DNA from 4 places in the Citrobacter tructae genome. Region 4 is predicted to be linked to each of the others. Evidence: predicted binding sites of a transcription regulator. Region 4 holds the regulator's gene; each other region holds the start of a gene.
What was found. Region 4 encodes PurR, which represses purine synthesis genes. Its sites were predicted from a motif close to CANGCAAACGTTTGCNTG; they were not measured.
Positions count from the first base shown of each region.

Region 1: a site for PurR is predicted at 939-956, ahead of purM (phosphoribosylformylglycinamidine cyclo-ligase). Genes of this name have one in related genera too.
Region 2: a site for PurR is predicted at 991-1,008, ahead of gltS (sodium/glutamate symporter). Genes of this name have one in related genera too.
Region 3: a site for PurR is predicted at 1,517-1,534, ahead of galS (HTH-type transcriptional regulator GalS). Genes of this name have one in related genera too.

Region 1 covers NZ_CP038469.1:4,754,259-4,756,451, forward strand. Annotated here, with positions in the region: gene purM (phosphoribosylformylglycinamidine cyclo-ligase) at 1-877, opposite strand, end outside; gene upp (uracil phosphoribosyltransferase) at 1,326-1,952, shown strand; gene uraA (uracil permease) at 2,047-2,193, shown strand, end outside.
Region 2 covers NZ_CP038469.1:3,500,894-3,503,086, forward strand. Annotated here, with positions in the region: gene xanP (xanthine/proton symporter XanP) at 1-939, opposite strand, end outside; gene gltS (sodium/glutamate symporter) at 1,165-2,193, shown strand, end outside.
Region 3 covers NZ_CP038469.1:294,850-297,042, reverse strand. Annotated here, with positions in the region: gene mglB (galactose/glucose ABC transporter substrate-binding protein MglB) at 1-101, opposite strand, end outside; gene galS (HTH-type transcriptional regulator GalS) at 398-1,420, opposite strand; gene yeiB (DUF418 domain-containing protein YeiB) at 1,564-2,193, opposite strand, start outside.
Region 4 covers NZ_CP038469.1:806,285-808,477, reverse strand. Annotated here, with positions in the region: gene cydH (cytochrome bd-I accessory subunit CydH) at 65-154, opposite strand; gene purR (HTH-type transcriptional repressor PurR) at 452-1,477, shown strand; gene punR (DNA-binding transcriptional activator PunR) at 1,495-2,193, opposite strand, start outside.

The sequences.
Region 1 (2,193 bases), 890 kb from region 4:
CATGCTGGCTGACGTTACCCGCCGCTTGCAGCCAGTTAAAGACGGCTGGCCACTGCCATGAGGATTCGTTGATCACCGCCTGGGTGTTATCTGGCAGGACGCGCGGGATATTTTCCCAGAAACCACCGCCGGTCAGGTGTGCAATAGCATGCACATCAACCTTCTCGATCAGTTCCAGAATTGATTTCACATAAATGCGGGTTGGTGCCAGCAGGTGATCGGCCAGTGATTTACCATCCAGTTCGGTTGTTTCCGGGTCGCAGCCGCTGACTTCAACGATCTTACGCACCAGAGAATAACCGTTGGAATGCGGGCCGCTGGAACCCAGCGCAATCAGCACATCGCCATCAGCCACTTTTGAGCCGTCGATGATTTCTGATTTCTCGACCACGCCAACGCAGAAACCGGCCACGTCATAATCTTCACCGTGATACATCCCCGGCATTTCAGCGGTCTCGCCACCGACCAGCGCACAGCCGGACTGCAGGCAACCTTCGGCAATACCGTTAATCACGCTGGCTGCGGTATCGACGTCCAGTTTGCCCGTGGCGTAGTAGTCGAGGAAAAACAGCGGCTCAGCACCCTGAACCACGAGGTCGTTGACGCACATCGCCACCAGGTCAATGCCGATGGTATCGTGGCGCTTCAGATCCATCGCCAGACGCAGTTTTGTTCCTACGCCGTCAGTGCCGGAAACCAGTACCGGTTCACGATATTTTTGCGGCAATGCGCACAGCGCACCGAAGCCACCCAAACCACCCATAACTTCCGGGCGGCGGGTTTTCTTTACTACGCCTTTGATTCGATCGACCAGAGCATTCCCTGCGTCAATATCAACACCGGCATCTTTGTAGCTAAGAGAGGTTTTATCGGTCACTGCCTGGTTCCCCACGTGTTTACTTGCAGTAAAAGTTAAATTCGGCGCAATTCTAACAGGGAAAGCAAACGTTTGCGAGTCTGCTCTGTATCGACTTTTTTCTGTCGGTTTTTTCAGCGTTTTACGTCATTGTTACGCGCCGTTGGGCGGCATTGGCTTCGTATCAGCCTAAAATAATGGCGGCGGCGGAGCATTAGCACGTGCGCCTAAGAAATCTTTTTTAGGGTATCAATGCACCACTCAGGGTAACGATAAATTTTTATAAAATACAATGTGCTGATAATCATCTAAGCCAATCATATGGGGCGTGTTTTATACTCATATTCCAGACGTAAATGACTTTGGTTGATCCATATCAAGCGTATGCAGTGTTGCGCCAGAGAGGAAAAGCGGTATAATCCGGCGATTTTTTTTGTGGTTGCCACTCGTCTGAGGAAAGGAGAAGAGTATGAAGATCGTGGAAGTCAAACACCCACTCGTCAAACACAAGCTGGGATTGATGCGTGAAAACGACATCAGCACTAAACGCTTTCGTGAACTCGCCTCGGAAGTTGGCAGTCTGCTGACTTATGAAGCAACCGCTGGTCTGGAAACCGAAAAGGTGACCATTGAGGGCTGGAACGGTCCGGTTGAAGTTGACCAAATTAAAGGTAAAAAAATTACCGTTGTGCCGATCCTGCGTGCGGGTCTGGGCATGATGGAAGGCGTCCTGGAAAACGTCCCGAGTGCGCGTATCAGCGTTGTCGGTATGTATCGTAACGAAGAGACGCTGGAGCCAGTTCCGTACTTCCAGAAATTGGTTTCTAACATCGATGAGCGTATGGCGCTGATCGTTGACCCGATGCTGGCAACCGGCGGTTCCGTTATCGCCACTATTGATCTGCTGAAAAACGCAGGCTGCAGCAGCATTAAAGTGCTGGTCCTGGTTGCGGCGCCGGAAGGTATCGCCGCACTGGAAAAAGCGCACCCGGATGTTGAGCTGTATACCGCATCTATCGACCAGGGGCTGAACGAGCACGGATACATTATTCCGGGACTCGGCGATGCCGGCGATAAGATTTTTGGTACCAAGTAAATGAATAAATAAAAAGAAGCCGACTTTTAGAGTCGGCTTTTTTTTGAATAAAACAACCCAATCGCAACTCACACAATACTCAGAGGAAAACACTATGACGCGCCGTGCTATCGGGGTGAGTGAAAGACCGCCGCTTTTACAGACAATCCCGCTTAGTTTGCAGCACCTGTTCGCCATGTTTGGCGCCACGGTACTGGTGCCAGTCCTGTTTCATATCAACCCGGCTACCGTCCTGCTGTTC
Region 2 (2,193 bases), 2.1 Mb from region 4:
CACGCCGCCTTTCAGGCGTTTCATATACAGCGGGCCGGAAACCGGTTGCTCGGAGACATCGGAAGTGGCGGTAATATCACCAATGGTTTCCAGCGAGGTGATCATAAAGACCAGCATCAGCGGTAGCAGTAAATTCCAGTCGATGCCGAGGCCATAGTACAGCGGTGTTGGCACCATGATCAGGTCCTGACTCACCGGCGCGGTATTTTGCGGCAGCATATCCATAAACCAAGCCAGCAGGTAGCCCGCCGCCATTGCGATCACCAGTGACGCAACGCGCAGGTATGGGTTGCGCTGGCGGTTAAGCAGAATAATAAGCGCCAGCACGACGCCAGCCAGCATCAGATTCTTCGGTGCACCAAAGGTATTGTCGCTCATGGCTGCGTAACCGCCGCCAATTGACGTCAGGCCTACTTGAATCAGTGACAGGCCGATGATCATCACCACCACGCCTGAAACCAGTGGGGTGATAATACGGCGCGCCAGATGCAGTACGCGTGAGATAACCATCTCGGTGCAGCTTGCCAGCATCAGTGTGCCGAACAATGCCGCCATCATGGTTGGGACATCTGCGCCGCCGGTTTTCAGTGCCGTACCGCCCATAATCAACGGTGCCACAAAGTTAAAACTGGTTCCCTGAATAGATAACAGCCCTGAGCCGACCGGCCCCCAGGCTTTGATCTGAATGATAGAAGCCACGCCGGATGCGAACAGCGACATACTGATAATGTGTTGAGTATCCTGAGCCGGTAAACCGAGCGCCTGGCAGATAAGCAGGGCAGGCGTGATCACCGCGACGAACATGGCCAGCAGGTGCTGACAGGCGGCAAACAGGGTCTGAGCTAACGGGGGGCGATCTTCAAGACGGTAAATCAGTTCACTGTTGTGAGCCTGCGCAACCGGTTGCGCATTTGTTGGCTCTACGGCGTTAACGGACATCAGAGGCAATCCCATGGTGGAAAAGCGGTGATTTTATCTGACCAGGGCAGAAAAGCAAACGTTTGCTAGCAGGTATTCTTAATATTTAAAACGGATAAACAAACATTTTTATATAACTTTTCATCATTTTCTGCTTAAAATCCACCCCGAAAACTCAATAAGAGCTAAAAATCGGTCTGGAATGCATCGTGCGTGATTGTGCTAAACGCACTAATGGAGCTGTAAATGTTTTATCTCGATACGTTATCAACACTGGTTGCGGCAACCCTGGTGTTGCTGCTGGGACGTAAGCTTGTCCAGTCTGTTCCCTTCCTGAAGAAATACACGATTCCTGAACCCGTTGCGGGTGGTTTACTGGTAGCGATCGCACTGCTAGTACTGAAAAAAAGCATGGGCTGGGAAGTGAACTTCGATATGACCCTGCGCGATCCGCTGATGCTGGCGTTCTTCGCCACTATCGGCCTGAACGCCAATATCGCCAGTCTGCGCGCTGGTGGCCGCGTGGTAGGTATCTTTCTGATTGTGGTTGTTGGCCTGCTGCTGATGCAAAACGCTATCGGTATTGGTATGGCGACCCTGCTGGGCCTGGATCCGCTGATGGGTCTGATCGCCGGTTCGATAACCCTCTCTGGCGGACACGGAACCGGGGCCGCGTGGAGCAAGCTGTTTATTGAACGCTATGGCTTCACCAATGCCACTGAAGTGGCGATGGCGTGCGCAACGTTTGGTCTGGTGCTGGGCGGACTGATTGGCGGCCCGGTAGCGCGCTATCTGGTCAAACACTCCACCACGCCGGACGGTATGCCGGACGATCAGGCCGTGCCAACCGCGTTTGAGAAACCGGATGTCGGGCGCATGATCACCTCGCTGGTGCTGATTGAAACCATCGCGCTGATCGCTATCTGTCTGACGGTGGGCAAAATCGTTGCGCAACTGCTGGTCGGAACGGTGCTGGAACTGCCAACCTTTGTCTGCGTGCTGTTTGTCGGGGTGATCCTCAGCAATGGCCTGGCGTTAATGGGTTTTTATCGGGTGTTTGAGCGTGCGGTTTCAGTGCTGGGCAACGTGAGCCTGTCGCTGTTCCTGGCAATGGCGTTGATGAGCCTGAAGCTGTGGGAGCTGGCTTCGCTGGCGCTGCCAATGCTGGCGATTTTGGTTGTGCAGACGATCTTCATGGCGCTGTACGCCATATTTGTCACCTGGCGCATGATGGGCAAGAACTACGATGCCGCCGTACTGGCAGCCGGGCACTGC
Region 3 (2,193 bases), 510 kb from region 4:
TTATAAATCGTCACACCAATGCGGGTATCAGCAGCGTGCGCAGCCGCGCCGAATAACATGCTTGCCATTACAGCAGACAGGGTCAACACCTTCTTATTCATGGTATCTCCGGTTTTATTATGCAGGGTAGTACTTGAGATAAATGCTCGGCGAGGCAGAACGTTACTAATCTGTTACTGAACGCCGAAGCTCACTTTTAAAAATATTTCTTCCGTGTCTGGCAACGCTCCAAAAACAGGCTTTAATTATCGTTTAAGACGCCTATACCTCGATGAAAATGATTATTCACCGTTACATAGTAGTTACAGCGCAACAAACAGTGTCATCATAGCTATCGCATTGTTAAGATACTGTGAATTTACTCACATATTGAAAGCGGTTACACAGCTCGATATTATCAGTTAGTGATCGGTGCCGCATTCTGCCGCAATGCCACAGAATGACGACGCACCAGTGTTGGCATAAAGCAGTGTGTCCCCGCAGGATCCAGCGTTCCGGCAGCGCCTTGTAGCGCCAGCTCTGTCGCCATTTTCGCCATTGACGCAATGGGATAGCGCACGGTGGTCAGCTGAGGATCGGTGTAACGAGCAATGGGAATATCATCGAAACCGATGATAGAAAGGTGTAACGGAATGGCGATGCCGTTGTCTTTTAACGCCGTCAGCGCGCCGGCAGCCATATTATCGTTGTAGGCGAAGACCGCCGTCAGCTGCAAATTGCGCCCCAGCAGTTCCACCATGGCTGACTCTCCCCCCGGCATATCAGGTGAACCAGTACCAACCCAGCTTTCCGCAGGCGTAATGCCGTGTTCTTGCAACGCACTCATCCAACCTTCTTTGCGCATCGCATCATCTTCAATACGGTGGCTTGACGCCAGGTAGCCGATACGTTGGTGCCCGTTTTTAAGCAGCATACGGGTCGCCATTTTGGCCCCGCTGATATTGTCCAGACAGACGCAACGATGGGCGTAACCCGGGACGATGCGATTGATTAGCACCATGCCTGGGATGCTGTCCATAAACTCGCTGAGCTCGCGATCGCTTAGCGCTTTTGAGTGGACAATCAAGGCATTACAACGTTGGCGAATCAAGACTTCAATGGCATGACGTTCTTTTTCAGCTTCATGGTAACTGTTGCCAATCAGCACATATTTCTGGTGCTGTTGAGCCACCTGATCCACCGCTTTCACCAGCGCACCGAAAAAAGCATCAGATACATCCATCACCACGACCCCAATGGTGTCGCTCACCTGCGTCGCCAGCGCTTGCGCATTGGCGTTGGGTCGATAGCCTAATTGCGTCACAGCCTTCATTACCGCTTCACGGGTGTCAGGACTCACCAGCGCACTGTTATTCAGTACGCGGGATACCGTCGCTACAGAAACGCCAGACTGCCGTGCCACATCACGTATGGTTACCATATTCACTGCCCTGTTTAAGATTGCGGTTGCCCACGGACACCCAGTCTGGCTATTTTGTCAGCACGAGGTACAGGACTGCGTGAGTCATGTCACAGGAATGAAAACGGTTACATCCATTTTGTTAATGAATGTGATCCAGATCGTTATCTGGATGTTCGCGGTAATGATGTCCCTGCAGCACGCAGGGTTAATTGACGCCATAGCCACTCTACCGGACCCTGCCGATAAAAACGTAGCCAAATGACAGAGAAAAACAGGTTAACGGCCCAGACAGGAATTACAAAATACAGCAGCGTCAGCCGGTCAAATTGCATAAATAAACCGAACTGATAAAACAGCGTGGTACAGATAAGCGTCTGCAACAGATAATTGGTCAGCGCCATGCGCCCTACGCAGGCAATGGCGATAACAATTTTGAAGCGACTAAGCTGCGGCCAAAAACCAAACATCAAAGCAGCGTAGCCGACGGTCTGAAAAGGCGCGCTCAGTTCACGCGGGGCTTGTAACAGGAAGGCACACCAGCGATACGCCCACTCCAGATGCCACTGCAGCATAATCGCAGGTAGATTGATGGCTATTCCTGTCGCCACCAGCAGCACACCTGTACGTCGATAGTGCCGCAAGCTGTACTGGCCTTTCAGCCAGCCGCTGCGCATCAATGCCGCACCAAGCAGCATCATTCCCGCCAGTTGCCAGCCATACTGTGCCCCCAGAGCCAGCAGACTGTTCGACAGCATATCCACACGATTACTGACCGCTTCCATGCCGCCATT
Region 4 (2,193 bases):
TGCAAACAATAGAAAAGGAAGAGTAAGCGGAAAAGATGAGGGAGAGCTAACTCCCTCGGGGAAATCAATGCAGCGCTGCGGTCAGGCCACCCGCGACGATCAAACCCAGAACAATAATGGTAGTGACTAACGAAAATTTCAGATCGGTGCTCATCAAGTTTTCTCCTTTTTATTCCCACACAAAAAGTGATATTGCGCATTTTTACACACTTGAAAGCAAAAATCTCTCACGATTTATATTGATAACTGCTTTTAACTCTTCCCCTTTTCGTTAAGATCAGACAAAATTCCACGCTTACTTAATTAGCGTACCGGCCATTGACCCCTTCCTGACGTTCCGTGTCGTTTTCCTTGGCGTACCGCAACCCTGATGTTGCGCGAAGGGTGTGTAAGGCAAACGTTTACCTGGAGTATTCTCAGGAGCTTAGGATATGGTCTGGAGTGAGATGTAATGGCAACAATTAAAGATGTGGCGAAGCGAGCAAACGTTTCCACTACAACCGTATCACACGTAATTAACAAAACACGCTTTGTCGCGGAAGAGACGCGCAATGCCGTTTGGGCAGCGATTAAAGAGTTACATTACTCCCCAAGCGCAGTAGCGCGCAGCCTGAAGGTGAATCACACCAAATCAATCGGCTTGCTGGCGACCAGCAGCGAAGCTGCCTATTTTGCGGAAATTATCGAAGCTGTTGAGAAGAACTGTTTCCAGAAAGGCTACACCCTGATTCTGGGAAACGCGTGGAACAGCCTCGAAAAACAACAGGCCTATCTCTCCATGATGGCGCAAAAGCGCGTGGATGGCCTGCTGGTGATGTGTTCAGAATATCCTGAGTCGCTACTTTCCATGCTCGAAGAGTATCGCCATATTCCGATGGTGGTAATGGACTGGGGCGAAGCCAAAGCCGACTTTACCGATACGGTCATTGATAACGCCTTTGAAGGCGGCTATATGGCAGGTCGTTATCTGGTTGAGCGCGGTCATCGCGAGATTGGCGTGATCCCAGGTCCTATGGAGCGCAACACCGGAGCCGGTCGTCTGGCTGGTTTTATGAAAGCGATGGAAGAAGCGCTGATTAAAGTCCCTGAGAACTGGATTGTTCAGGGTGATTTTGAGCCTGAATCCGGGTATCGCGCCATGCAGCAGATCCTCTCCCAGTCACATCGCCCGACCGCCGTTTTCTGTGGTGGCGATATCATGGCGATGGGCGCGCTCTGCGCCGCGGACGAGATGGGCTTACGCGTCCCGCAGGATGTGTCGCTGATTGGTTATGACAACGTGCGTAATGCCCGGTTCTTCACTCCGGCATTAACCACTATTCACCAGCCGAAGGATTCCCTCGGTGAAACAGCCTTTAACATGCTGTTAGACCGTATCGTGAATAAGCGCGAAGTGTCGCAGTCAATTGAGGTGCATCCGCGCCTGGTAGAACGTCGCTCCGTTGCAGACGGCCCGTTCCGCGATTACCGTCGTTAATCTGTTGCGCGGGGGCCTTATTCTGGCTCCCGCAACCACTCTTTATTCAGCGTTTCGCTGTCCCCTAAATAGTCCAGCAGCCAGCCCAGCGCAGGCGAGGTATCATTCTGCTGCCAGGTCAGGCAACAAGCGGCATCAGGAAAGGGATTCTCAAGCTGTAGCGCGACCCATTTACCGCTGTCGATCCACGGTTTAGAAAAATGCGTCGGCACCATCCCCACACATAGCCCCGCCGATAAACAGGTAGCGGATGACTCCCAGTCGGGCACTACCACCCGCTTTTGGTTATCCAGCAGCCAGGTGATGCGCTTTGGCAGCGTGCGCGAAGTATCTTCACGCACCAGCGACGGCCAGTTGCGCAACGTGTCGTCGCTGAGCGGCCCGGGCATCGACGCCAACGGATGATGGCTCGCTACCACGCAATTCCAGCTCAACATCCCCATATCGCGAAACGTGTAACGTCCCCCCACCGGAATGGCCTGCGTCGCGCCAATAGCCAGTTCCACGCGCCCATCTGACAGTGCATCCCAGACGCCGTTAAACACCTCCTGAAAAACGAGTAATTCCACATCATCAAAATGACGGTAGAAATCCACAATCATCTGCCGGGTCCGTTCCGGCCGGACGATATTATCGACCGCAATCGCCAACTGCCCGCGCCAGCCGTTAGCAATTTGCTGACATTGCTGACGGGTGATCTGCATTTTTTTGATAAC